4 regions of the Streptomyces sp. NPDC002809 genome follow, and region 1 is predicted to be linked to each of the others. Evidence: riboswitches for the same ligand, from Rfam matches in the RefSeq annotation. Region 1 holds a riboswitch; each other region holds the start of a gene.
The links. A riboswitch is a leader RNA that binds a small molecule or an ion and turns the genes downstream of it on or off. The one in region 1 is predicted to bind cyclic di-AMP.
Positions count from the first base shown of each region.

Region 2: another riboswitch for cyclic di-AMP. It lies ahead of ABT025_RS29555 (transglycosylase family protein); the one in region 1 lies ahead of ABT025_RS00070 (M23 family metallopeptidase).
Region 3: another riboswitch for cyclic di-AMP. It lies ahead of ABT025_RS32740 (M23 family metallopeptidase); the one in region 1 lies ahead of ABT025_RS00070 (M23 family metallopeptidase).
Region 4: another riboswitch for cyclic di-AMP. It lies ahead of ABT025_RS29855 (LysM peptidoglycan-binding domain-containing protein); the one in region 1 lies ahead of ABT025_RS00070 (M23 family metallopeptidase).

Region 1 is NZ_JBEOVJ010000001.1:23,332-27,535, reverse strand. It holds tRNA gene ABT025_RS00080 (tRNA-Met) at 390-463, shown strand; gene ABT025_RS00075 (PP2C family protein-serine/threonine phosphatase) at 718-1,839, shown strand; cyclic di-AMP (ydaO/yuaA leader) riboswitch at 2,111-2,264, shown strand; gene ABT025_RS00070 (M23 family metallopeptidase) at 2,276-3,451, shown strand; gene ABT025_RS00065 (aldo/keto reductase) at 3,614-4,204, shown strand, end outside.
Region 2 is NZ_JBEOVJ010000066.1:40,753-44,956, forward strand. It holds gene ABT025_RS29545 (cytochrome P450 family protein) at 1-1,053, shown strand, start outside; gene ABT025_RS29550 (transglycosylase family protein) at 1,159-2,112, shown strand; cyclic di-AMP (ydaO/yuaA leader) riboswitch at 2,414-2,585, shown strand; gene ABT025_RS29555 (transglycosylase family protein) at 2,590-3,333, shown strand; gene eno (phosphopyruvate hydratase) at 3,620-4,204, shown strand, end outside.
Region 3 is NZ_JBEOVJ010000084.1:21,094-25,297, forward strand. It holds gene ABT025_RS32735 (M16 family metallopeptidase) at 1-1,160, shown strand, start outside; cyclic di-AMP (ydaO/yuaA leader) riboswitch at 1,376-1,543, shown strand; gene ABT025_RS32740 (M23 family metallopeptidase) at 1,557-2,399, shown strand; gene ABT025_RS32745 (GntR family transcriptional regulator) at 2,617-3,324, shown strand; gene ABT025_RS32750 (HPr family phosphocarrier protein) at 3,542-3,823, opposite strand; gene ABT025_RS32755 (bifunctional acetate--CoA ligase family protein/GNAT family N-acetyltransferase) at 3,996-4,204, shown strand, end outside.
Region 4 is NZ_JBEOVJ010000068.1:15,193-19,396, reverse strand. It holds gene ABT025_RS29870 (FecCD family ABC transporter permease) at 1-109, shown strand, start outside; gene ABT025_RS29865 (FecCD family ABC transporter permease) at 106-1,155, shown strand; gene ABT025_RS29860 (ABC transporter ATP-binding protein) at 1,163-2,008, shown strand; cyclic di-AMP (ydaO/yuaA leader) riboswitch at 2,293-2,478, shown strand; gene ABT025_RS29855 (LysM peptidoglycan-binding domain-containing protein) at 2,482-3,360, shown strand; gene ABT025_RS29850 (FG-GAP repeat protein) at 3,593-4,204, shown strand, end outside.

The DNA of each region.
Region 1 (4,204 bases):
TCCGGGGGATGCAGCAGTCACCTTGCGGCAGAACACGTGTTCCTTGCAACACCTTCTCGTTTTCAACACTTTGACGACATGGCGAAGATCGTCCGGCGGGAGTGGCCTGCTGCCCGGCCGTCAAAGGCGCTGCGGGGGTGGTTTGTTCAGGTTTGCCGACCTCTATTTGCCACTCTCGGGCGGTGGTTGGAGCGGGGCTGGATGCCGCTCGGGCGTGGGTGTGGCATCGGCGTGGGCGTCGCTGCGGGCAGAGAGTGGTCATGGGCCGGTGCGCGTGGGTGCCGTCGGGCTGCTGTGCGGCCGTCGGGCCGGCCGGGGTGCCGTCTGTGGGGTGTGGGCGCCGAGTGGTCATGAGCGTCCCGAACATGCCGTAGAGTTGTGTTTACCGACGCGGGGTGGAGCAGCTCGGTAGCTCGCTGGGCTCATAACCCAGAGGTCGCAGGTTCAAATCCTGTCCCCGCTACTGAAGAATCAGGCCCGGCATGCATACAGCGTGCCGGGCCTGATTCGTTCGTACGCCGTCGGCCCGCCGGGTCGCTCGGCGCCGAGCCGCGTTCCGCGTACGTACCCCCATTGGCCGACGAGGAGTCGCTTCGCGACCCTGCTCCGGGAAGCCTGGGGTGGTGCGCGGTACCGTCCGCGGCCGTGGGGGTGCACCGGGCAGGAGACCAGCAGGTGGGGAAGCGGGAGACGCGGCGGAAGAGGCGTGCGGGTGGGGTGCGGACCCGCCGGTTCGTCCGGGCGCTGCCTGCGCTGATGATCGGCGGGGGCATGCTGTTCGACGCCCTCACCCCGCCCGCCTTCACGGCCATCCCGCTGTTCGCGGCGGCCCCGCTGATCGCGGCGCCGTTCTTCTCACTGGCCAGCACCGTCCGTACCGGCGCCGCCGCGCTGCTGGCGGTCGTCGCGCTGCGGATCTACAACGGCAACCTGTTCCAGGTCGTGCCCTCCATCGAACTGCTCACCGTCCTCACCGTCTCCGCCCTCGCTGTCGTGATCAACGGTGTCGTGCGGCGCAGCAACGAGCAGCTGGCTTCGGCCCGTGTCATCGCGGAGACCGCCATGCGGGCGGTGCTGCCGACGCCGTCCGACCGGATCGGCGGACTGTATGTCGCCGCACGGTACGAGGCGGCGCAGGCGGACGAGTTCGTCGGCGGTGACCTGTTCTCCGTCACGGACACCCCGCAGGGGGTGCGGCTGGTGGTCGGGGATGTGCGCGGCAAGGGGCTGGACGCGGTGGAGGCGGTGGCGGTCATCATCGGGGCGTTCCGGGAGGCGGCCGAGCAGGAGGAGTCGCTGGAGGGTGTGGCGCAGCGGCTGGAGCGTGCGCTGGCGCGCGAGTCGAGCACGCGTGGCGGCCTCGACGCGGTGGAGGGGTTCGTCACCGCCGTGCTGGCGGAGATCCCGCCGGGTGCGTCCGTGGTGCGGATCGTCAACCGCGGCCACCCCGAGCCGCTGCTGCTGCACACGGACGGGGCGCTGGAGGTGCTCGGGCCTTCGGTGCCGGCGCTGCCGCTGGGGATGGCGCTGGGGGTGTGGCCGGACCGGGCCGACGAGTGGGCCCTGCCCGCCGGGGCGACGCTCCTTCTCTATACGGACGGCCTCTCCGAGGCCCGTAACGCCGAAGGGGTCTTCTACGACCCCGCCGAGCGGCTGCGGGGCCGGATCTTCCCGGGGCCCGAGGAGCTGCTGTCCGCGCTGACCGATGACGTGCGGCTGCACACGGGCGGTGAGTCGACGGACGACATGGCGCTGCTCGCGGTCGGTCGGCCGGCCGAGGGTCAGCCCGACCGGCGCAGGACCGTGAAGATCGTCGGCCTGAGGGATGGCGGCGGGTGAGTCCGGGTCCGGGACCGTGCGGTGGGAGTGGCCGGCCGCGATGCCACCGTCCGTAACCGAAGGGCACCCCTCCGCATAACATTTGACGCAACGTCAGAAAGCGGGTAGTGGCTGAGAGGTGATCAACTCGTCCGTTTCCACCCGGTTGTGTCCCGTAAAGTCCAGGCCAAAGGCCTGAACGATCAGTGGGAACAGCTTGGAATCGGACCCCGGTGTCTATTAACGTTCGATAACGCAGTGCGGTTGTCCCAGCCGTCGTCAGTGGCGGCACCGTGCGCGAGCGCCGAATCCCGCAAGGGAACCGGGGAACCACCTACATGGGGTGAATCGGGCATCTCTGTCTTGTGATGAGACGGAGGAACCCGTAGGAGACCTTCCTGCTCCGAACCCGTCAGCTAACCCGGTAGGCGAGAAGGAAGGAAAGGAGTGCGCCCCCGTGGCGTCCAACAAGCCTGCCCCCGAAGCTCCATCCCGGTTCGTGTCCGAGTACGGCGATGACTTCGCGATCCGGCCCGGTACCTTTGTCGGTGCGGAGCACGAGGCCCCCTACGCGACCGATTACGGGACCGATCGGGGCAGCGGCTTCGGAAACGACTTCCGCGCCGACGACTCCGGGCCCGACAGGACCTGGGAGGAATGGAATCCCACCGAGGACTCCGTCCGTCCCGTGCGCGGCAAGCACCGCGTCGCCAAGCAGCGCAACGGTCTGGCCCGCAGCTCCACCGTCCTCGGCGTCGGCGTCATCGCGGCCGTCGGCGCGGGTGGCATGGCCACCGCCCAGAGCAAGCCGCCGGTCTCCATCTCTCTTCCCGATTCCATCTCGGACAATCTCCCCGACGCCAAGTCCCTCCCGGGCGTCGGCGCACTGTTCTCGGGCGAGTCCGAATCCGAGACCGCGGCGGAGAAGGCCGTCGCCGAGGTCGCTTCCGCCCCGCTGACGACCGCCGGCATCACCACCGCCGAGGCCGAGCAGGGCACCACCGACGCGGGTGAGGCCCTCCGCGCCCGCATCCTCCAGCAGGCGGAGCAGCAGCAGGACGCCGCCGACGCCGAGATCAAGGCCGCCGCCGAGAAGGCCGCAGCCGAGAAGGCCGCAGCGGAGGCGAAGAAGCAGCAGGACGCCGCCGAGGCCAAGGTCGCCGCGGAGAAGAAGAAGGCGGCGGAAGAGGCGGCGAAGAAGGCGGAGGCCCTGCGGCTCGCCAAGCTCGCGGCCAGCTACGCCATCCCCACCTCCTCGTACACGATCACCTCGACCTTCGGCGAGGCCGGATCGATGTGGTCCTCCGGCTATCACACGGGCCTCGACTTCGCGGCGCCCACCGGTACGCCGATCAAGGCGATCCACACGGGCACGGTCACGTCGGCCGGCTACTCCGGTTCCTACGGCTACCGCACGGTCTTGGAGCTGGAGGACGGCACGGAGCTGTGGTTCTGCCACCAGTCCTCGATGGATGTCAGCATCGGCCAGAAGGTGACGACCGGCGACACCATCGGACGCGTCGGCGCCACCGGCAACGTGACCGGCCCGCACCTCCACCTCGAGGTCCACACCCCGGACGGCACCGGCATCGACCCGATGACCTGGCTGCGCGCCCGGGGCCTGACGGTCTGAGGCCTTCCCGCACGCCGGTTCCCGGCGCGTGAAACCCCGGCAGCCCTGACGCTCACCCCCGACGTCAGGGCTGCCGGTCCGTCTCCACGGACGTACGGTCGTCAGCGGTAAAGCTGTACCGGTCATGGAATAGCGGAGTCCGTGGAACGGGTTGTCCCCTCTATGACTTCTCTCCGCAAGCTCGGCTCCTCCGGTCTCCAGGTCTTCCCGCTCGCCCTCGGGGGCAACGTCTTCGGCTGGACCGCCGACGAGGCGCAGTCCTTCGCCGTTCTCGACGCGTACGCGGCGGCCGGCGGCAACTTCATCGACACCGCCGACTCCTACTCGGCCTGGGTCCCCGGCAACGAGGGCGGCGAGTCGGAGACCCTCATCGGCAAGTGGCTCGCCGCACGCGGCAACCGTTCCGACATCGTCGTGGCCACCAAGGTCGGCGCCCACCCCGCGTACAAGGGGCTCTCCGCCACCACCATCAAGGCCGCCGCCGAGGAGTCGCTGAGCCGGCTCGGCACCGACCACATCGACCTCTACTACACGCACTTCGACGACGAGACGGTCCCGGTCGAGGAGATCATCACCGCCCTCGACCAGCTGGTGAAGGACGGCAAGGTCCGCGAGATCGCCGCCTCCAACATCAGCCCCCAGCGGCTGCGCGCCTCGCTGGAGTTCTCGGAGCGCGAGGGGCTCGCCCGGTACGTGGCGCTGCAGCCCCACTACAACCTCGTCTCCCGGGACACCTACGAGGGCGAGCTCCAG
Region 2 (4,204 bases), on a different contig from region 1:
AAGGGGAAGACGGGGATCCCGGGCGAGCGCAAGGCGGAGTTGATGACACATCTGCTGAACATCGACCCGCCCGACCACACCCGGCTGCGCCGCCTCGTGTCCAAGGCGTTCACTCCGCGTCGCATCGCGGAGTTCGCCCCGCGTGTGCAGGAGCTGACCGACCGGCTCATCGACGGTTTCGTCGAGAAGGGGGAGGCGGACCTCATCCACGAGTTCGCCTTCCCGCTCCCCATCTACGCGATCTGCGACCTGCTGGGCGTTCCGAGCGAGGACCAGGACGACTTCCGGGACTGGGCGGGCATGATGATCCGCCACGGCGGCGGCCCGCGCGGCGGGGTGGCCCGTTCCGTGAAGAAGATGCGTGGCTATCTCCTGGAACTGATCCACCGCAAGCGCGAGAACCCGGGGGACGACCTGATCTCGGGGCTGATCCGGGCGAGCGACCACGGCGAGCACCTGACGGAGAACGAGGCCGCCGCGATGGCCTTTATCCTCCTCTTCGCCGGTTTTGAGACCACAGTCAACTTGATCGGCAACAGCATCCACACCCTGTTGGGTCACCCGGAGCAGCGGGCGCAGCTCCAGCGTTCCCTGGCCGCGGGGGAGACGGAGCTGTTGGCCACGGGTGTCGAGGAACTGCTGCGGTACGACGGTCCGGTGGAGCTGGCGACCTGGCGGTACGCCATCGAGCCGCTGACGATCGGCGGGCAGAGGGTGGCCGAGGGTGACCCGGTGCTCGTCGTGCTGGCGGCCGCCGACCGGGACCCGGAACGCTTCCGCAGGCCGGACACGTTGGACCTCTCGCGGCGTGACAATCAGCACCTCGGCTACGGTCACGGAATCCACTACTGCCTGGGAGCACCGCTTGCCCGGCTGGAGGGGCAGGCCGCCCTCGCCACGCTCCTGAAACGCCTTCCGGACCTGCGACTTGCGGGAGAACCTGCCGATTTGCGGTGGCGTGGCGGGCTCATCATGCGCGGACTGCGCACGCTGCCCGTGGAGTTCACCCCGGGGCCGGTGTCCGATGAAGGTGACACTCTGTCAACTCTGTGACTTTCACGTGATCTCTGCTGCATCGACTTGTGACACACGTTCGAGTCCCGCTAGGTTCACCGTTCGACTCACCAGTCACTCGTCAGTCACACGGAAGGCATCCCCATGGGCTCCGCGAACGGCAGACACCGTCGCCCTCGGCAGGCACCCGCGATCATCGTCGCCGCAGGCGTGACCGGTTCGGCCATCGCCATCCCGCTGCTCGGCGCGGCAGGCGCGCACGCAGCCGACGCCTCGACCTGGGACCGGGTGGCCGAGTGCGAGAGCGGCGGCATGTGGAGCGCCGACCTCGGCAACGGCTACTACGGCGGCCTGCAGTTCTCGCAGGAGGTCTGGAAGTCGTACGGCGGTGACTCGTACGCGGAGCGCGCGGACCTCGCCAGCCGCTCGCAGCAGATCGCCGTGGCGGAGAAGGTCCTGGAGGACCAGGGCCCGAAGGCGTGGCCCAGCTGTGCGGTCATCTCGGGCCTCGTCGTGGACAGCGGCCTGCCGGGTGTGGACCCGGGCAGCGCCCCGGCCGACGACACCGCCGGCAGTACGGACCCGTCCGAGGCGGGCGACCCCTCCGGGGACGCCGCCGCGTCGGACGACGCGTCCTCGGACGCGACGACGCCCGCGGACGGGGCCACGGACGACACGGAGGGCGGGAACGGGAAGCCGGACGCGTCCGCCTCGCCGTCGGCCGCACCCTCCGCCACGCCCTCCACGTCGCCCTCCGGGGACGCCTCCGGCGCCGAGGAGGACCCCTCCGGGGGGCAGGAGAAGGGTGGCAAGCACCGGGGCGCTCCGGCCCCCGAGGGGACCCGGAGCGGCGGCGGCGACCGGGATGCGGGGCGGCACGCCTCGCGAGGTGACGGTGGCGCACGCGACACCGGCGCCCCGGCATCTGACGGCACGTACACCGTCCGCGCCGGCGACAACCTCTGGTCGATTGCTGATGCACAGAAGCTGCCGGGAGGCTGGACCGGGCTGTACGAGGCCAACAAGGCCGAGGTGGGCTCCGACCCGGACCTCATCCTGCCTGGCCAGAGCCTTGATCTCGGCATGAAGGCCGAGTGAGAGCGGTCTGATGATCAGCTGAAAACACCCCAAAAGTTGGGGTAGTTAAGAGGCCTATGTCCCACTTTTGACCAAGTGAGACATGGGTCTCTTCGCGTGAACTGGCGCGTCTTGTTCGGGAGGTCCCGCCGCAGCCGTTCCCACCTGCGCAAACAGTGCTTCTTCGGATGCAAGTAAGGGCTGTTTATCCGGTATGTCCATCTTTGGATATGAGGGGTGGGTGTGTTTACGGTCGGAACCGCTCGCACCGCGGGCCCCGTCGACCGTCACGCCGAATCCTGCCGTCGGTCGAAGGGAACAGACGCGTAAAGCGCCGTAGGCAGGAGCGGGGGACCCAGGTAAGCGCCGGGCCCGGTCGTCGCAAGACGCACCAGGACCGGCTTGGGGTGAAGTCGTGCGCTAGGACGTGCGACCGGGCAACTCACTTGGCCCGAACCCGACAGCTCACCTCGTAGGCGTCGGTGAGGAGAAGTCTCGATGCTGCTCAACAGCAAGGGCAACAAGCACCGTCGCCCGTCCAAGGCCGTCCGTATCGCCACGCTCGCCGGTGTCACCGGTGCCGCCATCGCCGTGCCCCTGATGGGTGCCACCGGCGCCTCCGCCGCCTCCGTGTCCACGTGGGACGCCGTCGCCCAGTGCGAGTCCGGTGGCAACTGGTCCATCAACACCGGCAACGGCTACTACGGCGGCCTGCAGTTCTCGCAGTCCAGCTGGGCCGCCGCCGGCGGCACCCAGTACGCGGCCCGCGCCGACCTGGCCACCAAGGCCCAGCAGATCGCTGTCGCCGAGAAGCTCCTCGACCTGCAGGGCCCGGGCGCCTGGTCCTGTGCCGGTGCCGGCAACCTGAGCAACGACGGTGTCGACCCGGGCGTCGACACCGGCTCCTCCGCCGCCAAGACGGAGACCGCCCCGAAGCAGGAGTCGGCGCCGGTCCAGCAGGCCGAGCCGAAGAAGGCCGAGCGCGCCGAGGCCCCCGCCACCAACCGCTCGGAGCGTTCGGCCGCCCCCAAGGCCGAGTCGAAGACCGTCACCACCCCGACCGGCAAGAAGGTCGAGAAGGGTGACGGCGAGTACAAGGTCGTCACCGGCGACTCCCTGAGCAAGATCGCCGCCGACCACAAGGTCAAGGGCGGCTGGGAGCAGCTCTTCAAGCTGAACAAGGACATCGTCACGGACGCCGACCTGATCTACCCGGGTCAGCAGCTCCACCTGACGAAGTAGTCGCGATCTCTCCTCGCCGAATCACTCCGGCCGCCCCGGTCCGGTGCGCATCTTCCCCCCGTGCGTGCCGGGCCGGGGTCGGCCGGTTTCGGCGTGATCGTTCAACTGTTGTAGTTACTCGTCAGTAAAATTCTGGCCCTTTGTCCGGCTGTGCCCGCCCTTGAGTCCTTTTTCGTCCCAGGGGACGGGCGGTCGGCCGGTTGATGCGGCCCGGCCGGTTAGGCTCTTGTCGCAAGGCCAAAGCGACCCTGCACCACCAGCGTCATATCCCAGAAGGAGATGCCTCGTGCCGTCCATCGACGTCGTCGTAGCCAGGGAAATCCTCGACTCCCGCGGAAACCCCACGGTCGAGGTCGAGGTCGGCCTCGACGACGGCAGCACGGGCCGTGCTGCCGTTCCGTCCGGCGCCTCCACCGGTGCGTTCGAGGCCATCGAGCTTCGTGACGGAGACCCCAACCGCTACCACGGCAAGGGTGTCGAGAAGGCCGTCCTCGCCGTGATCGAGCAGATCGGCCCGGAGCTCGTCGGTTACGACGCGACCGAGCAGCGGCTGATCGACCAGGCGATGTTCGACCTGGACGCCACGGAGAACAAGGGCTCGCTCGGCGCCAACGCCATCCTCGGCGTCTCGCTCGCCGTGGCCCACGCCGCCTCCGAGGCCTCGGACCTGCCGCTGTTCCGCTACCTCGGTGGCCCGAACGCGCACCTGCTGCCCGTCCCGATGATGAACATCCTCAACGGTGGGTCGCACGCCGACTCCAACGTGGACATCCAGGAGTTCATGATCGCCCCGATCGGCGCGGAGTCCTTCTCCGAGGCCCTGCGCTGGGGCGCCGAGGTCTACCACACGCTGAAGAAGGTCCTGAAGACC
Region 3 (4,204 bases), on a different contig from region 1:
ACAAGCGCAGCGCCGAGGAGTTCGCCGCCGAGCTGGAGCGGTGCGGCGCCACGCTCGACGCCCACGCCGACCACCCCGGTGTCCGGGTCTCCCTGGAGGTTCCGGCCTCCCGGCTGGCCAAGGCGCTCGGCCTGGTCTCCGAGGCCCTGCGGGCGCCCGCCTTCGCCGACAGCGAGATCGAGCGGCTGGTGGGCAACCGGCTGGACGAGATCCCGCACGAGCAGGCCAACCCCGCCCGGCGCGCCGCCAAGCAGCTCTCGAAGGAGCTCTTCCCGGCCACGGCCCGCATGTCTCGTCCCCGCCAGGGCACCGAAGAGACCGTGGCACGGATCGACTCCGCCGCCGTGCGTGCCTTCTACGACGCCCACGTCCGCCCGTCGACCGCGACCGTCGTGGTCGTCGGCGACCTCACGGGCATCGACCTGGACGCCCTGCTCGCCGACACCGTCGGCGACTGGTCGGGCAACACCGCAGAGCCACGCCCCGTCCCGCCGATCACCGCCGACGACGCGGGCCGTGTGGTGATCGTGGACCGCCCCGGCGCGGTGCAGACGCAGCTGCTGATCGGCCGCATCGGCGCCGACCGGCACGACAGCGTCTGGCCGGCGCAGGTGCTCGGCACGTACTGCCTGGGAGGCACGCTCACCTCCCGGCTCGACCGGGTGCTGCGCGAGGAGAAGGGCTACACCTACGGAGTGCGGGCCTTCGCCCAGGTGCTGCGCTCCTCGGCCCCGGACTCCGCCTCCGGGGCGACGGGTGCCGCGATGCTCGCCATCAGCGGTTCCGTGGACACGGAGTCCACCGGCCCGGCGCTGGAGGACCTGTGGACGGTCCTGCGGACCCTGGCCGCCGAAGGACTGACGGACGCAGAGCGCGAGACGGCCGTGCAGAACCTCGTGGGTGTGGCCCCGCTCAAGTTCGAGACGGCGGCCTCGGTCGCGGGCACCCTCGCCGACCAGGTCGAGCAGCACCTTCCGGACGACTACCAGGCGCACCTGTACGCGCGCCTCGCGGAGACCGGCACGGTCGAGGCGACCGCGGCCGTGGTCAACGCCTTCCCGCAGGACCGGCTGGTCACGGTTCTGGTCGGTGACGCGGCGCAGATCGCCGAGCCCGTCCGGGCGCTCGGCATCGGCGAGGTATCGGTCGTGACCGGCTGATCGACCGGCTACTTCACTCGATACCGGGGCAAACGGAAGGCCCTGGCGGAGATCACTCCGTCAGGGCCTTCCGTTTTGTCCGCTTTGTTGGAGAGGTTGCCTGTCTGCCCTGTGGGATGCGCTACAAAACGCCCTGTCCGTTTGGTGTGGGGAAGTACCCCCGCTTAGCGTCGGCTCGGCTGTCCGTCACCCGTATGCCGCATCCGCGACCTACCGGGCAGTCATCGCCGAGTCCCCGTCAGGCGCGAGCCTGGGGAGCCGGGGACCCATGCAGTCCCTGGGGTGAATCGGATGCCTGAGCCTCGTACGAGGCCGGGGGATCCGTAGGAGACCTTCCTGCTCCGAACCCGTCAGCTAACCCGGTAGGCGAGAAGGAAGGAAAGGACCAGCCACTTCATGGCGTTCACCCGTGCCACCGGGAAGCATCGTGCCCCGGGCCGTCTGACGCGCACCGGCGCGAAGGCCGTCGGCATCGCGACTCTGGCCACCAGCGGCGTCATCGGCGGACTGGCCTCCCCGGCCCTCGCCGCGGACACCGAGACCCCCGCCGTCAGCGAGACCGGCCTCACCCAGGTCATCGCCATCGAGAACGTCCTCGCCGACCGGATCGAAGCACAGGCGGACGCACAGCAGCACCAGGCCGACGTCGCGGAGAAGAAGGCCGAGGCCGAGGCGGCCAGGAAGAAGGCCGCGGCGAAGAAGAAGGCGGAGCTCAAGGCGAAGGCGAAGGTGAAGGCCGAGGCGGCCGCGAAGGCGAAGGCCGCCGCCCGAGCCGAGGAGGCCCGCGAGAGCGCGTCCCGCGCCGCCCGTTCCGCCGAGCGCGCCAGGCTCGGCTCCTTCCAGCTCCCCGTCGCCGGTTCGTACGTGAGCACCGGCTACAAGTCCAGCGGCTCGCTCTGGTCCTCCGGCAGTCACTCCGGCATCGACTTCCACGCCGCGTCCGGCAGCTCCGTCGTCGCCGTAGGCGCCGGCACGGTCGTCGAGGCGGGCTGGGGCGGCGCGTACGGCAACAACATCGTGCTGCGGATGACGGACGGCACGTACACCCAGTACGGCCACCTCTCCTCGATCGGTGTGTCCGTCGGCCAGAGTGTCGGCGGCGGGCAGCAGATCGGTCTCTCCGGCTCCACCGGCAACTCGACCGGCCCGCACCTCCACTTCGAGGCCCGGACCACGCCCTCGTACGGCTCCGACATGGACCCGGTCGCCTACCTGCGCGCCCACGGCGTCAACCTCTGACCGGTCCCAGGACACGGCGAAGGCCCCGGCATCACGCCGGGGCCTTCGCCGTGTCGGCTGCCGCACCGGGTCCGCACCGGTCGTTCCCGAACGGCCGGTGACCAAAAGATATTCATGAATTTCCACCCGCCGTCGGAAATGCGACCGCATTGCAATAGAGTCGCAGGACAGGCGTCGATCGGCCGCGTTTCGCGGGGATTAAGGCGGAGGTTCGGACATGCGCATTCCGGCGCATTCGGTATGCACGGCAATCCGCGAAGACATCGTCTCGGGTGTCTTCGAACGCGGCAGCCGACTCACCGAGGAGGTACTCGCGCGCCGCTACGGGGTCTCCCGGGTCCCGGTGCGGGAAGCGCTGCGCACCCTGGAGTCCGAGGGGTTCGTGGTCACCCGCAGGCACGCCGGAGCCTGCGTCGCCGAGCCCACCGAGCAGGAGGCCGCCGACCTCCTGGAGGTCAGGATGCTCCTGGAGCCGCTCGGTGCGGCCCGGGCCGCCCACCGTCGCACGGACGCGCACCTCAAGGTGCTGCGCGGCCTGGTCAGGCTCGGTCAGGAGCGGGCCCGCAGGGGGGAGGGCGACGATCTGCGCTCCCTGGGCGGCTGGTTCCACGAGACACTCGCGCAGGCCTCCGGCAGTCCCGGCCTGATCGCGATGCTCACCCAGCTCCGGCACAAGACCGCCTGGATGTACGTGGTCGAGCATCCGGCCCGCCCGGCCGATTCGTGGGCCGAGCACGGAGCGATCGTGGACGCCGTGGCGCGCGGTGACGCGGAGAGGGCGAGGTCCCTGGCCGCCCAGCATGCCGAGCGGGCCACCACCGCGTACCGGCTGCGCCGCCCCGGCCGGCCCGATGCTGCCACGGTCCGCCCCGCCCGGGTGAGGACCTCGCAACATTCCGTAAACACGCCGAGCGGACGGCATTAACAATTGCGCCGTATACAAAGAATGGGCATTCCGCAGGGCTCTATTCGTGCTGCCCGAATTTCCTTCGGCGGAAGCGGCTTTCCGGGCGCACCCCTATCCCGGGCAGAGGTTGTGCGTGTTGTGGAGTGAAGGCCTTCATGAAAACGAAAGAGCCGCGGCTCCCGGTGAAGGGTGCCGCGGCTCTCCCGCGGGAACGCCTGTTGTCGTGACCCGGGGATCAGACGGTCTCCGGAAGCTCGTCGAGCCCCTCGGCGACCAGCTTGGACAGGCGGTCCAGGGCGGCTTCGGCGTTGTCGGCGTCGGACGCGAGGACGATCTCCTCGCCGCCCTGTGCGCCGAGCCCGAGCACGGCGAGCATGGAGGCCGCGTTCACCGGGTTGCCATCGGCCTTGGCGATGGTCACGGGGATGCCGGAAGCCGTGGCGGCACGGACGAAGATGGAAGCGGGGCGGGCGTGCAGGCCCTCGGCCCAACCGACGTTGACGCGGCGCTCAGCCATGGTTCTGCCCTTCACGAATCAATGGTTGTCTAGACCAGTCTCTCATGCAGTGCGCGGTGCTCCAGCCGACCCGCGGGCCGTTCCCGGCCCGCGCCGACCGTCGCCCGGCCCCCCTCAGACTGCCCCGGCCCCGGCCCCCACGCGACCGCTGACGGAGCCGTAGGCTTTGCCCATGCAGCCCTCTCCGGAGCAGAGTCCGCATCACGCCTACCCCGATCACTGGGAGGCGGACGTGGTGCTCCGCGACGGCGGCACCGCGCGCATCAGGCCCATCACCACGGACGATGCCGACCGGCTGGTCAGCTTCTACGAGCAGGTCTCCGACGAGTCGAAGTACTACCGCTTCTTCGCTCCCTACCCCCGGCTCTCCGCCAAGGACGT
Region 4 (4,204 bases), on a different contig from region 1:
GATCCGCCCCTGGGAGACCCCGGTCAGTGTGCTGCTCGCCTTCGTCGGCGGCCCCCTGCTCGTGTGGATCGCCCGCTCCTCCCGCTTGTCCGCGGGGGTCCCGGCGTGACGGACGTGACCCCTCCCGACAGCGTCGTGCTCCGCACCGGAACGCTGTCCTGGCTCCTGCCGAGGCGCAGCGCGCTCGCCGCCGCGGTACTCCTTCCGCTGCTGGCAGTCCTCATCACTCTTGCGGTAATGGCGAGTTCGACCGGAATGAGCCTGTCGGAGACCCTTTCGGGACTGCTCGGAACCGGCGATGCAGGCACCGTCATGATCGTGCGGGAGTTCCGGCTTCCCCGTATCCTCACCGGGCTGCTGGTCGGTGCCGCGCTCGGCATCGCGGGCTGTCTCACCCAGACCCTGGCCGGCAACCGCCTCGCCACGCCGGACCTCGTCGGGGTCAACGAGGGCGCCACCGCCGCCGTGGTCGCGGCCGCCGCGGGGTCCGCCACCGGCATGGTCGGCAACTGGTGGCTCGGGCCGCTCGGTGCCGTAGCCGCCGCGGTCCTGGTCGTCCTGTGCGCCGGGGGAGCGGGCAGCGCCGGCTACCGGCTGCTGGTGGCGGGGATCGGCGTCTCCACGTTCATCGGCGCGGTGAGCGATCTGATCATGTCGCGCGAGAACGACAACACGGCGGGCGGAGTGTTCCTCTGGGCCGTCGGCAGCCTCAACGGGCGTGACTGGGATGCCGGTATGCCGCTTGCCGTGGCCCTGCTCCTCCTCGTCCCGCTCTCGCTGGCGGCCGGGCACCGCCTCCAACTGCTGCGCTTCGGCGATGAGGTGGCGAGTTCTCTCGGAGTCGATCTGCGTCGGGTGCGTACCGTCGCTCTCGTCCTCGCGGTACTTCTGGCGGGTACGGCCGTCGGGGTCGGCGGCCCCATCGCCTTCGTGGCACTGGCGGCGCCGATCCTCGCGCAGCGGCTGACCGGCCCCACCCGGGTGCCGGTCACCGGCTCGGCGCTGACCGGGGCAGCCCTGATCGCAGCGGCCGACGCGATCGGACGCGTCGCCGCTCCGGTCGAACTTCCCGTCGGGGTCGTCACCAGCGTCCTCGGCGGCCCCTTCCTCCTGTGGGTACTGCTGCGGCCGGACCCGGCCGCCGGAAAGGCGTGAACCGCACATGACCGAGAATCCGACCGGTACGAAGGCGGGCCTCGAAGTCCGTGGCCTGCACGCCGGATACCCGGGCCGCCCCGTCGTCGAGAACGTCGGCCTCACCGTCCCCGCCGGACAGGTCGTCGCGATCGTGGGTCCCAACGGCTGCGGGAAGTCGACCCTGCTGCGCACCGTCGCCCGGCTCCACCGGCCGGAGTCCGGCACGGTACTGATCGGCGGGACGGACATCTGGCAGACCGGCCGGCGCAGGGCCGCCCACCATGTCGCCCTGCTGCCGCAGTCGCCGCGCGCCCCCGAGGCGGTCACCGTGGCCGGTCTGGTCCGCTACGGCCGCAGCCCGCACCAGGGGCTGCTGCGCCAGTGGTCGCGCGAGGACGAGCAGGCGGTACGCGACGCACTCGACGCCACCGGCACCACCGCACTGGCCGGCGAGCGCATCGACCGGCTGTCCGGCGGCCAGCGCCAGCGCTGCTGGCTCGCGATGGTCCTCGCCCAGCAGACCCCGGTCGTCCTGCTCGACGAACCCACCAGTGCCCTCGATCTCGGGCATGCCGTCGAGGTCCTGGAACTCGTCCGCGAGGTCGCGGCCACCGGCCGTACCGTCGTCATGGTCCAGCACGACCTCGCCGCCGCGGCCCGTTACGCCGATCTGCTCGTCGCGATGAAGGGCGGCCGGGTCATCGCTCGGGGTGCCCCCCGCGAGACGGTCGACGAGGCCCTGGTGAAGGAGCTGTACGCGCTCGACGCGGACATCCTCCGCGCCCCGGGAGACGGCTCACCGGTCGTGGTGGCGCGCAGCCGGACCGGCGTGGCCGCACAGCCGATACCTGCCCCTTATTGTCCTAATTGAGCGATTCTTCGGAACTGTCGAGAATGCCTGGCGGGGTCGCTTTTCCATGGGGCACACCTCTTGAATATCCGGCAAATCACCCCTTTCGGGCGCAGTGGCCAGCGTCACGTTTCCCGTCCCGGACGCGCGGCCGGAGGCTTCGGTTCCCTGTCGCGCCAAGAAAGTTGACCCGCTCGCATGTGACCGGCGTCCCATATTTCCTTTGATTGATCTTGCGAATCAATTGTGATCAGGAATTCCGGGCTTGTTTCGCCTGCCCTTTCTCGCTTACGGTCACCGTCAATCCGGATGGAACGCCGAATCCTGCCGCCGTCCGGTAACCCGACCACATCACGTGCGGCAGGAGCGGGGGACCCAGGTTTGCCGCCGGTCCGGAATCCGGAGCGGCTAGGGGTGAAGTCGCCATGTGCGGCCGGACATCTCCAGTCCGAACCCGACAGCTCACCTCGCAGGCGGCGGAGAGGAAAAGCGCCATGCCCTTCAAGGGTCAGCACCGTCGTTCCAAGTCCACTTCCCTGACCCGCGGTTTCATCGCCGTGAGCGCAGGAGGAGTCGTCCTCGCACTCCCCCTGATCGCGGCCGGATCGGCTTCTGCCTCCCCCGCTCAGGCAGTCGTCGCGGAAAAGGCCGCAGCCCCGACTTCCGTGACCGGCAAGGAAATTGCCGCACAGAAGACCGAATCCACCACCTATTCAGTGGTCTCCGGTGATTCGCTTTCCAAGATCGCCCGAGGGCATTCCCTCAGTGGCGGCTGGGAGCGTCTCTACCAGGACAACCGGAGTGTGGTGGGCGGCAACCCCGACCTCATTCACCCGGGCCTGAAGCTGACCATCGGCGCCAAGTCCGCGGCCGCAGCCCCCGAGGCCGCGACCAAGAGCGAGTTCAAGGCGGAGAACACTTCCGGCAGCGCCTCGCAGCCGTCGGCCGACCGGGCCGAGAGCACCGACCGCGCCGACCGTTCCCAGCGGACGGCGACGCCCGTCGCCGTGGAGACCGCCGCGACCACCCCCGCGCAGACCGCGACGGCGTACACCGACGACCTCGACGGCTGGATCAAGGAGTCCCTCGCCGTCATGGCCGAGAACGGCATTCCCGGCAGCTACGACAGCATCCACCGCAACATCATGCGCGAGTCCTCGGGCAACCCCCAGATCGTCAACAACTGGGACTCGAACGCCGCCGCCGGCACCCCGTCCAAGGGCCTCCTCCAGGTCATCCAGCCCACGTTCGACGCCTACCACGTGCCCGGCACCTCGCTGGACATCCTGGACCCCGTCGCCAACATCACCGCCGCGTGCAACTACGCGGCCGCCACGTACGGCTCGATCGACAACGTCTTCGGGGCCTACTGAGCCACTGCGGTCCCCCGCCTCCGGGCGGAACCGTGAACAGGGGTGGAAGGGAGCTGAACTGCTCCCCTCCACCCCTTTCGCGATGCCGTACAACCCTTGTGCCGCAGAGCCTGTCCAACAGGGCGCCGGGAGGACAACGGGCTCCTTCCGGCGTCCCCCGGATCAGGGGCCTGGGGGCAGATCGCGGTCCGGCAGGCCCTCGCCCGGTCATCCTTGAACCGAGGAGCCGCTCGTGCGCGCCCACCGTCCGGCCGTCGTTGTCGCGGCCTCATTTCTCCTGATGGCAGGGGCCGCCGCCGTCGCGCCCTCCGCCCACGCCGGCACCCCCGGCGGAACACACGCGGACGACCGCAACTCCGATTTCAACGGCGACGGCTACGAGGACGTGCTCATCGGCGCGCCCGGCGGGACCATCGGCGGCAAGAAGGGCGCGGGCTATGTGACCGTGCAGTACGGCGGGCCGGGCGGCATCGGTACCACCCGGGGCGCCGTCCTCAGCCAGAACACCACCGGGGTGCCGGGCGCCGCCGAGGCGGGGGACGGCTTCGGCCGCGCCCTGGCCTCGGGCGACCTGGACGGGGACGGGTACGACGACGCGGTCGTCGGCCTCCCCGGCGAGAACCTCGAACCGGTGACCGACGCCGGCGGCGTCGTCGTCCTCTGGGGCTCCGCCAAGGGGCTCTCCGGCGTGGACAGCGACTGGCTGCAGGCCGAGGAGCCCGCCGCCGGTGCCAGGTTCGGCAGCGCGCTCGCCGCGGCACACTTCAGCCCCGACATCCCCGGCGACCAGCTGGCCGTGACCGACCGCACCGACCTCAGCCTCTACCAATACGACGCTGCGGCC